Regions from separate parts of the Streptomyces sp. NPDC020807 genome, predicted to be linked through region 1. Evidence: riboswitches for the same ligand, from Rfam matches in the RefSeq annotation. Region 1 holds a riboswitch; each other region holds the start of a gene.

Region 1 (6,019 bases):
CTGGTCCGGGTCGGCCGGGACCTCCATGCCGAGGACCTGGGCGGCGCGGAGCGCGACCCGGGTGTGGCCGTCGGCCGAGAGGTGGAGCCGGTCGTCGTCCCAGGCCCGCCGGTCCTGCACGGACTTGAGGGACCACAGGTCGAGGACCGGGCAGTCGTACCGGTCGGCGATGGACCGCACGTGCGCGGTGTACGTGGCGATCTTCCCCCGCAGGTGCTTGAGCACGGGGACGTCACGGGTGTCGAAGCCGGTGGTCACCATGACCGTGCCGACGGCGGAGGTGAGGTCCGCTACGGCGCGCTCGAAGCGCTCGGCCACGTCGTCGGGGTCCGTGCCGGGGCGGATGATGTCGTTGCCGCCGGCGCAGAAGGTCACCAGGTCGGGGGCGAGTTCCTTCGCCCTCGGGACCTGTTCCGCCACGATCTGGTCGAGCAGGCGTCCCCGTACGGCCAGGTTGGCGTAGCGGAAGGTGTCGTGCTCCGGCAGCTGGTCGGCGAGCAGGACCGCGAAGCGGTCCGCCCAGCCGACGAAGGTCCCGTCGGGCCCGGGGTCTCCGACGCCCTCGGTGAAACTGTCGCCGATCGCCGCGTACGACCCGATGGCGTTCTTGTCTTCTGATCTCGAATCGTCTGCCACGGGTGCACATCCTTCCCTTTCGAATGTGACCTACGCGACCGTAGGGAGGGGTTGACGAGCAGTGACATATGCCACCGATAAAGAATTCCCCAAGACGGAATACGGCGACGGCCCGGCACACAGGTGCCGGGCCGTCGTCGTGGTGCGCGCGGGGGGGGCGTGCGTCAGCGCGTGCGTCAGATGGAGACGCCGTGGCCGCGCAGGTACGCGAGCGGGTCGATGTCCGAGCCGTAGCTCGGCGAGGTGCGGATCTCGAAGTGCAGGTGCGGGCCGGTGGAGTTGCCGGTCGAGCCGGAGAGGCCGATCTGCTGGCCGCCGCCGACCTGCTGGCCGGCGGAGACGGAGAGGGACGAGAGGTGCGCGTACTGCGAGTAGTTGCCGTCGGCGTGCTGGATGACGACCTCGTTGCCGTAGGCGCCGCTCCAGCCGGCGGAGACGACCGTGCCGGCGCCGACGGCGCGGACGGTGGTGCCGGAGGAGGCGATGAAGTCGGCACCGGTGTGGTAGCCGGAGGACCACATGGAGCCGGAGGCGCGGTACGGGGTGGAGACGCCGTTGCCGACGGGGGCGACCCAGCCGGACGAGGTGGCGGCCACGGAGGTGCGCTCGGTGCTGCGGGAGGCGCGCTGGGTGTCGCCGTTCTTCGAGGAGGAAGAGGAGGAGGGCGACGAGGCGGCGGAGGAGGACGAGGAAGAGGAGGCCGAGGACGACTTCTTCTTGGTCTGCGCCTTCTGGGAGTGCGCCTTCACGGTGCTCTTCGGGGCGGCCTTCACGGTGCCGGCCGGGGTGCTCTTCGCACCGAGGGTCAGCTTCATGCCGGGCATGATCAGCGAGGGGTCCTCACCGACGACCTGGCGGTTGTCCTCGTAGAGCTTCTCCCAGCCACCGGCGACGTTCTGCTCGTCGGCGATCTTCGAGAGGTAGTCGCCGCTGACGACGGAGTACGTCTTCGGGGCGGCCTTCACGGCGGCGACCGGGGTCGCCTTCAGCGCGGCGGGGGCCTTCGCCTGGGCGGCGACGGTCACGGCCTGGGCGGGAACGGCGGCCGGGGCGGCCTGCTCGGCGGCGTAGGCCCCGGTGGCGCCGAAGATCGGCAGGGCGACGACGGCGCCGCCCGTACCGGCGGCGACGAGGCCGCGGGTCAGGGGGCTGAACTTGGGACGGCGGTGCTTACCCTTCGCGGGCATGGCGAATTCCTCTCCGGCGCCTACGAGGTGAGCTGTCGGGTTCGGACTGGAGATGCCCGGCCGCGTGTCACGCGGCTTCACCCCAAGCCGTCCTGCGTCGCGGGACCGGCGTCATTCCTGGGTCCCCCGCTCCTGCCGTGCATGGGATGAGTGCGGATTCCGGGCGGTGGCAGGATTAGGCGGTCCGACCGGATTGATGGCGACGCTAGACGAGCGGGGTCGGAGCAAACAAGCCGCACTTTTCCCTTCCCAAGATCGGCGGCTATTTCCCGGCCGAATTTCGATCACCCTGCGTGGATGACGGTCCCTCGATTTCCTTTTCGTGCACGGGAATTGCTCCGGGCCTCCGACCACGATCCGTCACCTCTATGACCCTGCTCACGAGCGGCCTCTCATCTCACCTTCAAGCGGGGCGCGTTGTGGCCTAGGCCTCATAACGGACAGATCGCCCATTTCCACCAGATGGGGTGCGCCGACACGTCGTCACCTGGATGATTGCGCCAGGAACCGATCTCGCGTGCCCGGCACCCGAACACCGACCACCAGGAGCATCCGTGACGCAGCAGCTGCCGCAGGTCCCGCCCATCGACGCGAACGAGCCCGAGCTCGCGGAGGTCCGCAACTTCCGGGACGTGGGCGGCCTGCCGACGACGGACGGGCGGGCGGTCCGTCCCGGGCGCCTCTTCCGCAGCGGCCACCTCGCCCACGCGACCGAGGAGGACGCGGCCTTCCTCGCCTCGCTGAACCTCCACACCGTCTTCGACTTCCGCAACACCGCGGACCGCCAGATCGAGGGCGCGGACGTCGAGCTCCCCGGCGTGCGGAACGTGAACATACCGCTGAGCGACCCGGCCGACGGCAAGGAGTTCTGGAAGATGGTCCGCGACGGCGACGTCGTGCAGCTGCGGGAGATCCTGGGCGACGGCAAGGCGGCGGCCCGTATGTCCGATTCGTACCGGACGATGCTGGTCGAGCGGACCGCCGAGCACAGCCGGCTCCTGCACGCCCTGGCGGAGGACAGCGTCCCGGCCCTCATGCACTGCGCGGCCGGCAAGGACCGCGCGGGCCTCTCCATCGCGGTCACCCTGCTCGCGGTCGGCGTCGAGCGGGAGGCCATCGAGGCCGACTACGTGAAGTCGAACGCCCCGCACCGCCGCTACAAGGTGCGCCGCAGCTCCACCTCGGCGGACGCCATGTCGCCCGAGGTGATGGAGCTGCTCAGCCCGCTCTTCGACGCGCGGGTGGAGTACCTGCGGGCCGCCCTGGAATCGGTCGAGGCGGCCTGGGGTTCGGTGGAGGCGTACCTCACGGAGGGCCTGAAGCTCTCCCCCGAGACGCGCGAACGCCTCCGCGAGCGTCTGCTCACGGAGGCGTAGGACACCCCGCTCCCGGCGACCCCTACCGGTCGCGGCCCCTCACCCGCCGCGGCCCCTCACCGGCTGCGGCCCCTCACTGGCTGCGGCCCCTCACTGGCCGGCGCCCATGCTGAACAGCAGGTAGAGGAAGCCGGCGAAGAGGTGACCGGCGATCAGGTAGGCGAAGAGGCGGAGCACGAGCCCCTTCGGGAACTTGCCCTCACCGCGCTCCTCGCCGGTGATCGCCGCGGACTTCTCTGACATTCCAGGCATGTCGGTCCTTTCTGAGGGGTTCAGCGCCGGTGCGGGGTCCCGTCGCCGAGACACCGCTCGGCGACGGGGCTCTGCATCAGGGTGTGGACGAAGAGCAGCTCGGCGCCGCCGCGCGTGGCGGCGCCGATGCGGTGCGGGACGAGCGAGTCGAAGTGCGCGCTGTCCCCGGGATCGAGGACGTGGACGGCGTCGCCGAGGGCGAGCCGCACCTGCCCCTCCAGGACGTGGATCCACTCCTCGCCGGGATGGACGCGCACGATGTCGGCCTTCGTGGCGTACGGCACGTGGACGCGCAGGCACTGGAGGGCGCGCCCGGCGCCGCCCGCCTGGCGGTAGATCCAGCCGTCGGCCTCGACGGGGTCGGAGCGGCCCGCCCGGACGACGGGGTCGTGCTCGGGAGGGGCCTCGCCGAGCAGCTCGGAGACCGTCGTACCGTAGGTACGGGCGAGGGCGAGCAGCATCGGGAGCGAGGGCTGCCGGTTCCCCGTCTCCAGCCGGGAGAGGTGGGCCGGCGAGAGTCCGGCCCGGTGGGCGGCGGCCTCCAGGGTGAGCCCCCGGCGGCGGCGCAGGGCCCGCAGCTGCGGGGCGACGTCCGGCAGCAGGTCGGCGGCGGTGGCGGGGGCCGGGGAGGTCTCCCCGGGGACGTGGTCCATGCGTCCATTCCGCCAGGATCATGCCTCTGAGGCAAGTTTCTTGCCCCAGAGGCAAAAACTCTCCGGCATACGCACGGGGTCAGCGCTGGGCGACCGCCTGCTTCACCAGTGTGCGCCCGAAGTCCCACATCAGACCACCGCCGCCGTGGGCGTCGTCCATGACGGCCGTGAAGGCGGTCACGAACCGGTCCACGTCCGCCTCGTCGACGACCAGCGGCGGAATCAGCTTGATCACCTCCAGGTGGTCCCCGGAGACCTGGGTGAGGATCCTGTGCCGCTGGAGCAGCGGCACGACGACCATCTGGGCGAAGAGCCCCTTGCGGGCCGCCTGGAGCATCGCCCACCGGCCGCGCAGGCCCAGCGAGGTCGGCCGGCCGAACTCGATGCCGATCATCAGACCGCGCCCCCGCACCTGGTGCAGCAGCTCGTACCGGGGCACGAGCTCCTCCAGGCGCGAGCGCAGCAGCCCGCCCACCCGCCGGACGCGGCCGAGGACGTCCTCGTCCTCCATGACGGAGAGGACGGCGAGCCCGGCGGCCATGGCCTGCGCGTTCGCACCGAAGCTCGCCGAGTGGACGAGGACCCGGTCCATCGAGGAGTAGACCTTCTTGAAGATCCAGTCCTTGCCGAGGGTGGCGCCGACCGGCACGTACCCGCCGGAGAGCGCCTTGGCGACGCAGACGAGGTCCGGCTCGACGCCGGGCTCGTGCTGGTACGCGTAGAAGTCGCCGGTCCTGCCCAGGCCGGTCTGCACCTCGTCGGCGACGAGCAGGGCGCCGTGCCGGTGCAGCAGCTCCTGGGCGGCGCGCAGGAAGCCGGGCGGCGCCTCGTGGACGCCCTTGCCCTGGATGGGCTCGACGACGAAGGCGGCCACGTCGCCGCGGCGGAGCTCGCGCTCCAGGGCGTCGAGGTCGCCGAGGGCGATCGCGGTGTCGGGGAGGAGCGGGCCGAAGCCGTCCCGGAAGCCGTCCTCGCCGTTGACGGAGAGCGCGCCGGCGGTGAGCCCGTGGAAGGCGTGCGCGCAGTAGAGGACCCGGGGCCGCCCGGTGGCGTACCGGGCGAACTTGAGGGCGGTCTCGACGGCCTCCGTGCCGCTGTTGCCGAAGAAGACCCGGTCGAGGTGGGGGCTGTGGGCGAGCAGCCGCTCGGCGAGGAGGCCGGGCAGCGGCTGGCAGTCGAAGCGGGTCAGGTCGGCGAGCTGGGCGTCGAGGACGTCGTGGAGGGCCTTGCGGACGACGGGGTGGTGCCGCCCGAGGCCCATGACGCCGAAGCCGGCGAGCATGTCGAGGTGGTCGACGCCGTCGGCGTCCCAGAAGTGGGCGCCCTCCGCCCGCTCGTAGACCTTGTCGAAACCGATGGTGTGGAGCATGCGCGGCAGCTGCGGGTTGAGGTACTTCGCGTGCAGCTCGTACCGCTCGCCGCCGCGCTCGGCGAGCAGGGCCCGCAGGTCGAACTCCCCGCTCATCGCGCCCGCCTCACGCGCTCTTCCCCGAGACGGTCTCCCGGACCGCCCGCAGGGATTCCTTGAGGGAGCCCATGGTGGCGAGGACCGCGGTCGGTTCGTATCCGCAGTGCGCCATGCAGTTGGCGCAGCGCGGGTCCTTTCCGCGGCCGTACTTGTCCCAGTCGGTCTCCTCGATGAGTTCGCGGTACGTGGGGACGTAGCCGTCGCTCATGAGATAGCAGGGGCGCTGCCATCCGAAGAGGGAGTAGTTGGGAATGGCCCAGGCGGTGCAGGGGAAATCGGCCTTTCCCTCGAGGAAGTCGAGGAAGAGCGGGGAGTGGTTGAGGCGCCAGCGGCGCCGGTTTCCTCCCGCGAAGGCCTTCTTGAAGAGTTCCCTGGTCTGTTCGACGCCGAGGAAGTGCTCCTGGTCGGGCGCCTTCTCGTAGGCGTAGGCGGGAGAGATCATCATTT
Region 2 (6,019 bases), on a different contig from region 1:
GAGGACCTCGCTGGTGGTGCCCGACCGGGTGATGGCCACGACCCGGTCGTAGCGGCGGCCGTGGGGGAACTCGGAGGCGGCGAAGGCGTCGGTCTCGCCGTGCCCGCCGGCCTCGCGCAGTTCGGCGTAGGCGAGGGCCATGAACCAGGAGGTGCCGCAGCCGATCACGGCGACCCGCTCGCCGCGGCGCGGGAGGGCGGCGACGTGCTGGGGAAGGGTGCGGGCGGCCTGGCGCCAGGTGGCCGGCTGGGAGGCGATCTCCACGGCGGTACGGGAGGAGGTCATACGGGCTCCTTGCAAGAAGAGTGCGCAAAGATTGTGCGAAGTTGCGTGAAGCTGGCTTCATTCAAGCAGATGTACGCATCTCGATTCCAGAGATTCGCCCTGTCGGCGGCTAGAATCGGACGCGCGCACGAACGGGAGGGATGGACCCATGTCCAAGCACGAGCGGTGGAACGCGCTCCTGGAGTTGCTCGCGGTCTCGGGAAAGGTCGAGGTCGAGGAGGCGGCGACCACGCTCGAGGTGTCCGCCGCCACGATCCGCCGGGACCTCGACGAGCTCGCCGAGCAGCGCCTGCTCGTACGGACGCGGGGCGGAGCGGTCGCGCACGGCGTGTCGTACGAGCTGCCGCTGCGGTACAAGTCGGCGCGGTACGCCTCCGAGAAGCTGCGGATCGCGGCGGCCGCGGCCGATCTGGTGACCCCCGGAGAGGTCGTCGGCCTCAACGGCGGCACGACGACGACGGAGGTGGCCCGCTCCCTCGCCCTCCGCTTCAGCAGCGGACGCCAGGAGACCACCGGCCCCGCCCTCACGGTCGTCACCAACGCGCTCAACATCGCCGGCGAACTGGCCGTCCGCCCCCAGATCAAGCTCGTCACGACGGGCGGGGTGGCGCGGCCGCAGACCTACGAGCTGGTCGGCCCGCTGACCGTCGGCGTCCTGAGCGAGGTCGTCCTCGACGTGGTCGTCCTCGGCGTGGACGGGGTCGACGCCGAGCTCGGCATCATGGCCCACCACGAGGACGAGGCGAGCATCAGCCGTCTCTTCGCGGAGCGTGCGAGCCGGGTCGTGGTCGTCACCGACTCGTCGAAGCTGGGACGGCGCGCCTTCGCCCGCATCTGCGGCCTGGACCGTGTCGACCTCGTCGTGACGGACACGGACATCTCGGCGGAGGCGGTGGAGCAGCTGAACGAGGCGGGGGTCAAGGTCCTCACCGTCTGAGGCACCCTGTATTGGTGCGCCGACGCACCAATGAACAAGCCCGAGTTGGCCGGTTACTGATCGTTCACTCAGCCATAACCGCACACCTCTATACCTTTGAGCGCGCCTCCCCCATCATGACTCCCGGCGTGCCGCCCGGGCATGCCGGGACGGGAGAGGCGGGGCATGCTTCCCATCAGTCGCAGGGGATTCGTCGGGATCGGCGCGGGGCTCGTCGCCGGGGCGGCGCTGCCGGCGGGGCGGGCCTCGGCCGCCGCACGCGCCGCCACGGGGACGCTCACGGACGTGCGGCACGTCGTGATCCTCATGCAGGAGAACCGGAGCTTCGACCACTACTTCGGGACGCTGCGCGGCGTGCGGGGCTTCGGGGACCGGGCCGCGGGCAACCTGCCCGGAGGCTGGGGCATGTTCCAGCAGCCCAACTGGGGCGGACGCCAGTACCCCTGGAAGCTGAGCGACACCCCGCCCGCCGGCGGCGTCGACGGGGAGACGCTCGCCCAGTGCAACGGCGACCTGCCGCACAGCTGGACCTCGCAGCACGCCGCCTGGAACAAGGGCCGGATGGACAACTGGGTGACGGGGGTCGGCAACACCCGCTCCCTCGGCCACCTCGACCGCGAGGACATCCCCTTCCACCACGCCCTCGCCGACCACTACACCATCTGCGACGCCTACTTCTGCTCGACGCTCAGCGCCACGGGCCCCAACCGGACCTTCCTGTGGAGCGGCAGGATCGACGCCTCCAGCAAGGACGGCGGCGACGAGTCGGGCCTCACCTGGGAGACGTACGCCGAGGCGCTCCAGCGGGCCGGGGTGAGCTGGAAGGTCTACCAGAACGCACAGGACAACTACGGCGACAACGGCCTCGCCTACTTCAAGAAGTTCACCGACGCGCGCCCCGGCGACCCACTGTACGACCGGGGCATGGGCTCGGTCCCCAAGGTCACCGGCTCCACGCCCGACGACATCGCCGCCGCCATCCGCGCCGACGTGCTCGCGGGCACGCTCCCCCAGGTGTCCTGGGTGGTCGCCAACGAGGCCTTCTCCGAGCACCCGTACGCGCCTCCCGGCGACGGCGCCCACTTCGTCGACCTCGTCTACCGCGCCCTCGCCGCGAACCCCGAGGTCTTCGACTCCTCGGTCCTCTTCCTCAACTACGACGAGAACGACGGCTTCTTCGACCACGTGCCGCCGCCGGTCGCCCCGCCCGGAACACCGGGCGAGTACCTCGACGGCGTACCGATCGGCCTCGGCTTCCGCGTCCCCATGCTCGTCCTGTCGCCGTGGACGCGGGGCGGCTGGGTCAGCTCCGAGGTCTTCGACCACACGTCCGTCCTGCGCTTCCTGGAGACGTGGACGGCGGCCCTCGGCACCCCTGCCACCTGCCCCCACATCAGCGCGTGGCGGCGGAAGGTGACCGGGGACCTGACGGGAGTCTTCGACTTCGCGCACCCGGTGTACGGGGTTCCCGCCGGCCTGCCGTCGACGGCGAAGGTCATCGGACAGGCCACCTGCGGCCCGCTCCCGAACCCCGTCCCGCAGAACAACGCCCTGCCCGCGCAGGAGCCCGGCACCCGTCCGGCGCGCGCGATCCCCTACCAGGTCAACGGCAACCTCGACCGGTTCGAGTTCGGCGCCGCCGGCAAGATCCTGGCCTGGTTCTCGATGACGAACCAGGGTGCGGAGGCCAAGCGGCCGGCGCACTTCTCGATCCACCCGCACCAGTACCGGGACACGGCCGCGTGGCAGTACACGGTCGACGCCGGCGGCACGGCCTCCGACTACTTCAACATCGGACTCGGGTCCGGCTCCGGGAAGTACGACATCTCGATGATGGGCCCCAACCGCTTCCTGCGCCGCTTCATCGGCGACGCGTCGAAGGCGGGCAAGGCCGTCGAGGTCGCGGCCCGGTTCGCGCCCGAGGCCGGGACCGGCAGGACGGCCCTGTGGTTCAGGATGACCAACGCCTCGGCCGGGCCCGTCACCTTCACGATCCGCTCCAACGCCTACCGCTCGGACGGGCCGTGGACGTACACGGTGGCCGCGAACTCCTCCCGCGAGGACTTCTTCAACGCGGTCGCGTACAACGACGGCTGGTACGACTTCACGGTCTTCGCCGACATCGACGGCACCTGGTCACGCCGGTACACCGGGCACATCGAGACGGGCGCGCCGAGCGTCACCGGCTGAACCCCCTTCAACGGCCCGCTTCGGCGGCGCGCCGGACGGTGGCGTCGAGGAGGGCCACCGCGTCCTCGGCCGTGCGGCCGGGGGCGCGGTTCCACGGTCCGATGAGGTCGTTCCAGCCGCGCGACCTGAGCTCCGTCATCACCCAGGCCGCCGCCTCGTTCATCGTGTCGGCGCTGCCGTGACCGAGGCGGTGCGCGGCGAGGAGGGCCCCGCAGACGCAACGGGCTCCGCGCCGGTCGCGCAGCTTGTACGGGGCGTTCTGCCACCCCCATTCGGTGAGCACGAGCCGGGCGTAGCCGAGGTGGACCGAGGGGAGGAGGTCGCCGCGGCCGACGCGTCGCCAGGCGTGCAGCCGGTCCGGCAGGACGGCGCCGAGGCGGCCGGGGAGGCGGCGGTCGGCGGGGAGGGCGGGCGGCAGGGAGTCGAGGGCCTGGGCCACGAGCCGGTCGACCGGGACGGAGAGCAGGCTCCGCCAGTCCTTCCCGGGAGCGACCGCCCCGACGACCGCCCCGGCCTCCGGCGCGACGTCCGGTCCGACGTCCGTCCAGTCGGCCGCGATCCGCCGCCAGGCGGCGGACTCGTACAGCGCGGCGGCCTCGCGGTCGACGAGGTCGGGGCTCGGCGGGGCGGTCACGGGCGGCATTCGGCACTCCTCGGTCGGGTAGCACCATCTTTGATGAGGAATGCCCGGTTTGCGACTTTTACCCGTGCGTTCGGGGGCGACTCGGGGCGGCTCGCGCATATTCGGCATATTCGGACATTGAACGCCGCGTGACGTGATTCACGTTTCGGAATGCGCGAGGGTGATCGACTTCTCGGCAGGCCATGGGACACACGGCAGTTCCGCACCGCCGGCGGCCGGTCGATCTTGAATTCCGTGAATTCCACGTCCCCTTTCGCACTCCACCGACCATCCCCCTCTTGTTGTCCCGCGCATTCCTGGCCTACGGTCACCCCCATTCGAGCGGATCGCCTAATCCTGCCACCGCTCGAAATACCTCCCTTTCACCCGACGGCAGGAGCGGGGGACCCACGAATACGCCGGACCGGATTCCCGGGACGGCTCGGGGTGCAGCCGCGTGCGCGCGGCCGGACACCTCCCGTCCGAACCCGACAGCTCACCTCGCAGGCGCCGGAGAGGAACCCGACATGCCTGCTCACGGTAAGCACCGCCGCCCCCGACGCCGTCCCGTCTCCCAGGGCATCGCCCTGGTCGGCACGGGTGGGGTCGCCCTCGCGCTCCCGCTGATCGCCCCGGCCTCGGCCGGTGCCGCACCCGCCTCCGGAGCCCCGGCGATCGCCGCCCCCGCGGCCGCTCCCGCCGCCTCCCCCGCCGCCGCGGCGCCGGTCGCGCTCTCGGCCCCGACCGCCGCCACGGCCGCCCGCACGTACACCGTCGTCAGCGGCGACTCCCTTTCCCTGATCGCACAGAAGAAGGGAATCCAGGGCGGCTGGAAGAGCCTTTACCGGGCCAACAGGGCCGCCGTGGGTGACAATCCGTCACTCATTCACCCCGGCCTCGAACTGACACTTCGTCGGAATTCCGCGAAGCCCGTTTCCGCCCCGGCGAAGAAGAGCTCCACGACGGACCGCGCCAGCCGCTCCGAGCGCCGCGCGGCCCCCGCCCAGGCGGCTCCTGCCCAGGCGGCTCCTGCCCAGGCCCCCGCCCGGGCCGCCGCTCCGGTGCAGGCCGCCCCCGCGCGGGCCGTGCAGGCCGCCCCCGCCGCCACCCAGTACGCCGACAACCTCGACGGATGGATCCGCGAGTCCCTCGACATCATGGCCCGCAACGGCATCCCGGGCTCGTACGACGGCATCCTCCGCAACATCATGCGCGAGTCCTCCGGCAACCCGCAGGCCATCAACCTGTGGGACTCCAACGCCGCCGCCGGCACGCCCTCGAAGGGCCTGCTCCAGGTGATCCAGCCGACCTTCGACGCCTACCACGTGCCCGGCACGTCGACCGACCTCTTCGACCCGGTCGCCAACATCACCGCCGCCTCCAACTACGCCGCCGACCGCTACGGCTCGATCGACAACGTCAACGGCGCCTACTGACGCCGGAAGCACCCGGTGAACCAGGAGGTGGCGAGCTCCGCCACCTCCTCCAGGGCACCGGGTTCCGCGAAGAGGTGCGTGGCGCCCTCGACGACCGCCAGCCGGTTCTCGCAGCGCAGCAGCGCCTGCGCCCGCCGGTTCAGGTCCAGGACGAGCGCGTCCCGGCCGCCCACCACGAGGAGGGTCGGGGCGCGCACCCGTGCCAGCCGTTCCCCGGCGAGGTCGGGCCTGCCTCCTCGTGACACCACGGCGTCGATCCCCGCGCCGGCGTCCGCCGCCGCCCACAGCGCCGCCGCCGCGCCCGTACTCGCGCCGAAGTACCCGAGCGGCAGCCCGGCGCACTCCGGCCGTCCGGCCAGCCACTCCGTGGCGCCCGCGAGACGGCCGGCGAGCAGCGGGGTGTCGAAGACCCGCGCCCGGTCCGCCGCCTCCTGCTCCGTCAGCAGGTCGAACAGCAGAGTGCCGAGTCCGGCCTTGCCGAGGGCGGCGGCGACCGACCGGTTGCGGGGACTGTGCCGACCACTGCCGCTCCCGTGGGCGAAGAGCACG
Region 3 (6,019 bases), on a different contig from region 1:
CCGATCGCGCCGGACTGGGTGAAGAGCCCGATCCGCCCGGCGGCCGGCATCTGGGGGGCGAGGGAGGCGTTGAGCCGGACGCCGTCGGCGGTGTTGATGATGCCGAAGGCGTTGGGGCCGATGATCCGCATGCCGTACGAGCGGGCCTGCCGCACCAGCGCGCGCTGCCTCTCGCGGCCCTCGGTGCCGCTCTCGGCGTATCCGGCGGAGAGGACGACGAGGCCCTGGACGCCGTTCTCGCCGCAGTCGGCGACGGCCTCCGGGACCCGTTCGGCGGGGACGGCGACGATCGCGAGGTCGACGGGTTCGCCGACGGCGCCGACGGAGGAGTGCGCGGGGACGCCGTCGATGGTGCCGGTCTCGTCGGTGAGCGCCGCGTTCACCGCGTACACACGGCCGGTGAAGCCGCCGTCGAGGAGGTCGCGGAGGACGGTCCTGCCGACCCCGCCGGGCGCGCGGCCGGCGCCGACGACGGCGACGGACCGGGGGGTGAGGAGCCGCTGCACGGACCGCGCCTCCGCGCGCTGCTCGCGGGCGCGCTGGACGGCGAGGGAGCGGTCGGTCGGTTCGAGGTCGAGGTGGAGGCGGACGGAGCCGTCCTCGAAGCTGCGCTTCTGGGTGTACCCGGCGTCCGTGAAGACCTTGATCATCTTGGTGTTGGCGGGGAGCACCTCGGCGGCGAAGCGGCGGATGTCCCGCTCGCGGGCGACGGCCGCGATGTGTTCGAGCAGCGCGGAGGCGACACCGCGCCCCTGGTGGGCGTCCTGGACCAGGAAGGCGACCTCGGCCTCGTCGGCGGGACCCGAGGCGGGCATGCCCCGCTCGTCGATGCGGTCGTAGCGGACGGTGGCGATGAACTCGCCGCCGACGGTCGCGGCGAGGCCGACGCGGTCGACGAAGTCGTGGTGGGTGAAGCGGTGGACGTCCTTGGCGGAGAGCCTCGGGTAGGGCGCGAAGAAGCGGTAGTACTTCGACTCGTCCGAGACCTGCTCGTAGAAGCTGACGAGCCGGTCGGCGTCGTCGACGGTGATGGGCCTGATGCGCGCGGTGCCGCCGTCCCGGAGCACCACGTCGGCCTCCCAGTGATCGGGGTAGGCGTGCTCCGACGGCTCCGAGGCGCTCTGCATGGGGTCAGCCTAAGGGTGGTACGCCCTACGGGCATCGGTCGCGCGGCGCGCGGCGGGCGGGCAAGGTGGGGAGGGCCGAAAGACGGTCCGTTCCGGGCCGAAGGTCGGCTTGAGCACCGCGCATCCCGTGAGAGACTGGTCTAGACAACCCGCTTGAGACCCGAAGGGCAACACCATGGCTGAGCGCCGCGTCAACGTCGGCTGGGCCGAGGGCCTGCACGCCCGCCCCGCGTCCATCTTCGTCCGTGCCGCCACGGCTTCCGGCGTGCCGGTGACGATCGCCAAGTCCGAGGGCACCCCCGTGAACGCCGCGTCCATGCTCGCGGTGCTCGGCCTGGGTGCGCAGGGCGGCGAGGAGGTCGTCCTCGCTTCCGACGCCGAGGGCGCCGAGACCGCTCTCGACCGCCTCGCGAAGCTGGTCGCCGAGGGCCTGGACGAGCTCCCCGAGACCGTCTGATCCGGACCACCGCACGACGAATGGCCCGGCCGCCGGAATTCCGGCGGCCGGGCCATTCGCATTCCGGAGCGCCGGTTTCACCTTTTCCAGGCAGCACGAAAAGCGCGGTTCGAATTTCCCCCCGCATACGTCTCTTTGTATACGGCGCGCATGTTAATTCCGGCCGCTCGCCGTGTTGACGACATGTTGCGAAACCCTCACGCGGGCGCCGTCCGGTCTTTTGAGCCGGTGCAGCCCGAGCGTGCGTTCCGCGTGCAGGGCGGTCAGCGCCCTGGCCCGCTCGGCGTCCCCCCGCGCGACCGCGTCCACGATGGCGCCGTGCTCCGCCCAGGCCTCGACGGGCTTGGCCGGCTGGTCGACCGCGTACATCCAGGCGATCTTGTGCCGCAGCTGGGTCAGCAGCGCCGTCAGGGCCGGGCTGCCGGAGGCCTGCGCGAGGGTCTCGTGGAACCAGGCCCCGAGCGCCCGCAGATCCTCGCCCTGGCCGCGCCTGGCCCGCTCCTGCCCCAGCCTGACCAGGCCCCGCAACACCTTGAGGTGCGCCTCCGTACGCCGCTGCGCGGCCCTGGCGGCGCCCAGCGGTTCGAGGAGGGCCCGCATGTCGAGGAGATCGGCCGCCTCCTGTTCGGTGGGTTCGGCGACGTGGGCGCCGGCGTGCCGCCGGGTGACGACGAAGCCCTCGGACTCCAGGGTGCGCAGGGCCTCGCGGACCGGGACACGGGAGACCCCGTAGCGGCGGGCGAGCTGCTCCTCGGTCAGCCGCCCTCCCCGCTCGAAGACGCCCGAGACGATGTCGTCCCGGATCGCCGTGCATACCGATTGCGCGGGAACGCGCATGACCGACCTCCGCTTTCTTCCGCGAGAGACCGACTCTATTGCAGCAGAGCGGAAATTCCGATGCCCCCCGAGAATTCAAAAAGCCCCGGCTCTGGACGAGCCGGGGCTTTCGTGACGCGGAACGCGCGGTACGTCAGAGGCTGACGCCGCGGGCGCGGAGGTACGTGATGGGGTTGATGTCCGAGCCGTACTCGGCGCCCGTCCGGGCCTCGAAGTGGAGGTGGGGGCCGGTCGAGTTGCCGGTCGAGCCCGAGATGCCTATCTGCTGGCCCGGCTCGACGGTCTGGCCGACGTAGACCCCGATGGACGAGAGGTGCCCGTACTGGGTGTACGTGCCGTCGTTCATCTGGATGACGATGTTGTTGCCGTACGCGCCGCCCCAGCCGGCCTCGACGACGGTGCCGGAGCCGACGGAGACGACGCTGCTGCCGTAGGCGGCGTGGAAGTCGATGCCGGAGTGGCTGCCGGAGGACCAGAGCGAGCCGCCGGTCTTGTAGCCGGTGCTCACGTACGAGCCGGCGACGGGGAGCTGGAAGGTGGCGAGGCGGCGGCGCTCGGCCTCGCGGGCGGCGCGCTCGCGCTCCTCGCGGACCTCCTTGGCGCGGGCCTCGGCCTTGCGCTTGGCCTCCGCGCGGGCCTCGGCCTCGGCCTTCGCCTTGGCGGCGGCCTCGAAGGCCTCCTGCTCCTGGGCGGCGACCTGGGCGTTGACCCGGTCCGCGAGGGAGTCCTCGGTGATCACCTGGGTGAGCCCGGTGTCCTCGGCGGAGCGGTTGTCACCGTCGGCGGCGAGCGCCGGGGAGGCGAGGGTTCCTATGACGCCGGTGGTCGCGAGCGTCGCGACGCCCGCTATACCCGCGCTGCGGCGAGCCATCCGGCTCGGACCACGATGCTTCCCGGTGGCACGGGTGAACGCCAAGGCTGTTCCTTTCCTTCCTTCTCGCCTACCGGGTTAGCTGACGGGTTCGGAGCAGGAAGGTCTCCTACGAGCCCCTCCGTCGGTGACGAAGGCGCCCGATTCACCCCAGGGACTATGGGTCCCCGGCTCCCCAGGCTCGCGCCTGACGGGGACTCGGCGATGACTGTCCGTCGCCGCGGGTGCGGCACGTGCAACTGCCGGACAGCCGCCCCGACGCTATGCGTCCCGTCTTCCCATCACCAAACAGACACGCCTGTTTGTAAGACATGCCACAGGTCATACTGTCGACTTGTTCCCAATTCAGACATAGCGGAAGGCCCCGACGAAACCATGACGTCGGGGCCTCCTCGGGCCGTGCCGGCAAGCTGGTTGTCAGCCCGTCGGATCAGCCCGTCACGACCGTGACCTCGCCGATCCCGAGCGCGCGCACCGGCTCCGCGATCTGCGCCGCGTCGCCCACCAGGACGGTGACGAGCCGGTCCACCGGGAAGGCGTTGACGACGGCGGCGGTCGCCTCGACCGTGCCCGTCTCGGCCAGCCGGGCGTACAACCGGGCCTGGTAGTCGTCCGGGAGGTGCTGCTCGACCTGGTCGGCGAGCGTCCCGGCGACCGAACCGGCCGTCTCGTACTTGAGCGGGGCCACGCCCACCAGGTTCTGCACGGCGGTCTCGCGCTCGCCGTCGGTGAGGCCCTCGGCGGCGAGGGTCCGCAGCACCTTCCACAGGTCGTCAAGTGCCGGACCGGTGTTGGGGGTGTCGACCGAACCGCTGATCGCGAGCATCGACGCGCCGCGCCCCTCGGCGTCGGAGCGCAGCACCTGCCCGAAGGCCCGCACGCCGTACGTGTAGCCCTTCTCCTCGCGCAGGACCCGGTCGAGCCGGGACGTGAGCGTGCCGCCCAGGCAGTACGTGCCGAGGACCTGAGCCGCCCAGACGCTGTCGTGACGGTCCGGACCGATCCGGCCGATCAGCAACTGGGTCTGGACCGCGCCCGGCCGGTCCACGATGACGACCCGTCCGGTGTCGTCGGCGGTGATCGACGGCATCGGCAGCGGCTCGCCCGGCTCGCCCGTCCAGGCGCCCAGCGTCTCGGCGAGGAGCTTGTCGAGGTCGACACCGGTCAGGTCGCCGACGACCACGGCGGTCGCCGTGGCGGGCCGCACGTGCGCGTCGTAGAACGCGCGGACCGCGGCGGCGTCGATCGCCTTGACGGTCTCCTCGGTGCCCTGGCGCGGCCGGGACAGCCGCGACTCCGCCGGGAACAGCTCCTTGGAGAGCTGCTTGGCCGCGCGCCGCGCCGGGTTGGCCGCCTCGTGCGGGATCTCGTCGAGCCGGTTGGCCACGAGGCGCTCGATCTCCTCCACCGGGAACGCCGGGGAGATGAGGGCCTCGGAGAGCAGCCCGAGCGCCTTGGGCAGCCGGGAGACCGGGACCTCCAGGGAGACCCGTACGCCCGGGTGGTCGGCGTGCGCGTCGAGCGTCGCGCCGCAGCGCTCCAGCTCGGCCGCGAACTCCTCGGCGCTGCGCTGGTCCGTGCCCTCCGAGAGCGCGCGGGCCATGATCGTGGCGACGCCGTCGAGACCGGCGGGCTCGGCGTCGAGCGGCGCCGGGAGGAAGATCTCCACGGCGACGACCTGCTGGCCGGGGCGGTGACTCGTCAGCACCGTCAGGCCGTTGGACAGGCTGCCGCGGTCCGGGGCCGGGAAGGCCCAGGGCTTGGCCTCGCCGGGCGTCGGCTGCGGGTGGAAGTCCATGCTCGTCAAAGACGCGGCAGTGTCGGTCACCGGTCCGCCCCCTCTTCCTCGTCGCTCTGCTCGGGTGCCACGGGCTCGTAGACGAGCACGGCGCGGTTGTCGGGACGCAGCTTGGCGGCGGCGACCTCGCGCACCTCGTCGGCCGTGATGTCGAGCACCCGGTCGACGGCGGTGAGGGCGAGCTGCGGGTCACCGAACAGGACCGCGAACCGGCACAGTTCGTCGGCGCGGCCCGCGACCGTGCCGAGGCGGTCCAGCCACTCGCGCTCCAGCTGCGCCTGCGCGCGCTCCATCTCCTCGGGCGTGGGGCCCTCGGCGGCGAAGCGGGCGAGCTCCTCGTCGACGGCCGCCTCGATCTGCGGAACCTCGACGCCGCCGGACGTCTTCACGTCCAGCCAGCCCAGCGAGGGCGCCCCCGCGAGCCGCAGCAGGCCGAAGCCCGCGGCCACCGCCGTACGGTCGCGGCGGACCAGGCGGTTGTGCAGCCGGGAGGACTCGCCGCCGCCGAGGACCGTCAGGGCCAGGTCGGCGGCGTCGCACGCGCGCGTGCCGTCGTGCGGCAGGCGGTAGGCGGCCATCAGCGCGCGGGCCGGGACCTCCTCCTCGACGACCTCGCGCAGCTGCTCGCCGATGGTCTCGGGCAGCTCGCCGGAGCGCGGCTCGGGCTTGCCGTCGTGACCGGGGATCGAGCCGAAGTACTTCTCGACCCAGGCGAGGGTCTGCTCCGGGTCGATGTCGCCGACCACGGACAGCACCGCGTTGTTCGGCGCGTAGTACGTACGGAAGAAGTTCCGCGCGTCCTCGAGGGTGGCCGCGTCCAGGTCGGCCATGGAGCCGATCGGCGTGTGGTGGTACGGGTGGCCGTCGGGGTACGCGAGGGCCGTGAGGCGCTCGAAGGCCGTGCCGTACGGCACGTTGTCGTAGCGCTG

What was found. Region 1 has a riboswitch for cyclic di-AMP ahead of AB0G79_RS15110 (LysM peptidoglycan-binding domain-containing M23 family metallopeptidase). Riboswitches for the same ligand answer to the same signal wherever they lie in the genome.
Positions count from the first base shown of each region.
Region 2: it holds a riboswitch for cyclic di-AMP, as region 1 does, so the genes downstream of both, AB0G79_RS10960 (LysM peptidoglycan-binding domain-containing protein) here and AB0G79_RS15110 (LysM peptidoglycan-binding domain-containing M23 family metallopeptidase) in region 1, are expected to answer to the same signal.
Region 3: it holds a riboswitch for cyclic di-AMP, as region 1 does, so the genes downstream of both, AB0G79_RS23805 (M23 family metallopeptidase) here and AB0G79_RS15110 (LysM peptidoglycan-binding domain-containing M23 family metallopeptidase) in region 1, are expected to answer to the same signal.

Region 1 covers NZ_JBFADU010000008.1:55,425-61,443, forward strand. The annotation lists gene AB0G79_RS15105 (SGNH/GDSL hydrolase family protein) at 1-636, opposite strand, end outside; gene AB0G79_RS15110 (LysM peptidoglycan-binding domain-containing M23 family metallopeptidase) at 813-1,823, opposite strand; cyclic di-AMP (ydaO/yuaA leader) riboswitch at 1,828-1,982, opposite strand; gene AB0G79_RS15115 (tyrosine-protein phosphatase) at 2,378-3,199, shown strand; gene AB0G79_RS15120 (DUF6126 family protein) at 3,290-3,442, opposite strand; gene AB0G79_RS15125 (helix-turn-helix domain-containing protein) at 3,472-4,104, opposite strand; gene AB0G79_RS15130 (aspartate aminotransferase family protein) at 4,184-5,569, opposite strand; gene hpnH (adenosyl-hopene transferase HpnH) at 5,580-6,019, opposite strand, start outside.
Region 2 covers NZ_JBFADU010000005.1:178,943-184,961, forward strand. The annotation lists gene AB0G79_RS10940 (sugar isomerase) at 1-285, opposite strand, end outside; gene AB0G79_RS10945 (DeoR/GlpR family DNA-binding transcription regulator) at 434-1,222, shown strand; gene AB0G79_RS10950 (phosphocholine-specific phospholipase C) at 1,388-3,412, shown strand; gene AB0G79_RS10955 (hypothetical protein) at 3,420-4,055, opposite strand; cyclic di-AMP (ydaO/yuaA leader) riboswitch at 4,373-4,557, shown strand; gene AB0G79_RS10960 (LysM peptidoglycan-binding domain-containing protein) at 4,562-5,470, shown strand; gene AB0G79_RS10965 (alpha/beta family hydrolase) at 5,464-6,019, opposite strand, start outside.
Region 3 covers NZ_JBFADU010000018.1:25,710-31,728, forward strand. The annotation lists gene AB0G79_RS23790 (GNAT family N-acetyltransferase) at 1-1,127, opposite strand, end outside; gene AB0G79_RS23795 (HPr family phosphocarrier protein) at 1,303-1,584, shown strand; gene AB0G79_RS23800 (GntR family transcriptional regulator) at 1,738-2,421, opposite strand; gene AB0G79_RS23805 (M23 family metallopeptidase) at 2,555-3,337, opposite strand; cyclic di-AMP (ydaO/yuaA leader) riboswitch at 3,345-3,506, opposite strand; gene AB0G79_RS23810 (pitrilysin family protein) at 3,723-5,090, opposite strand; gene AB0G79_RS23815 (pitrilysin family protein) at 5,117-6,019, opposite strand, start outside.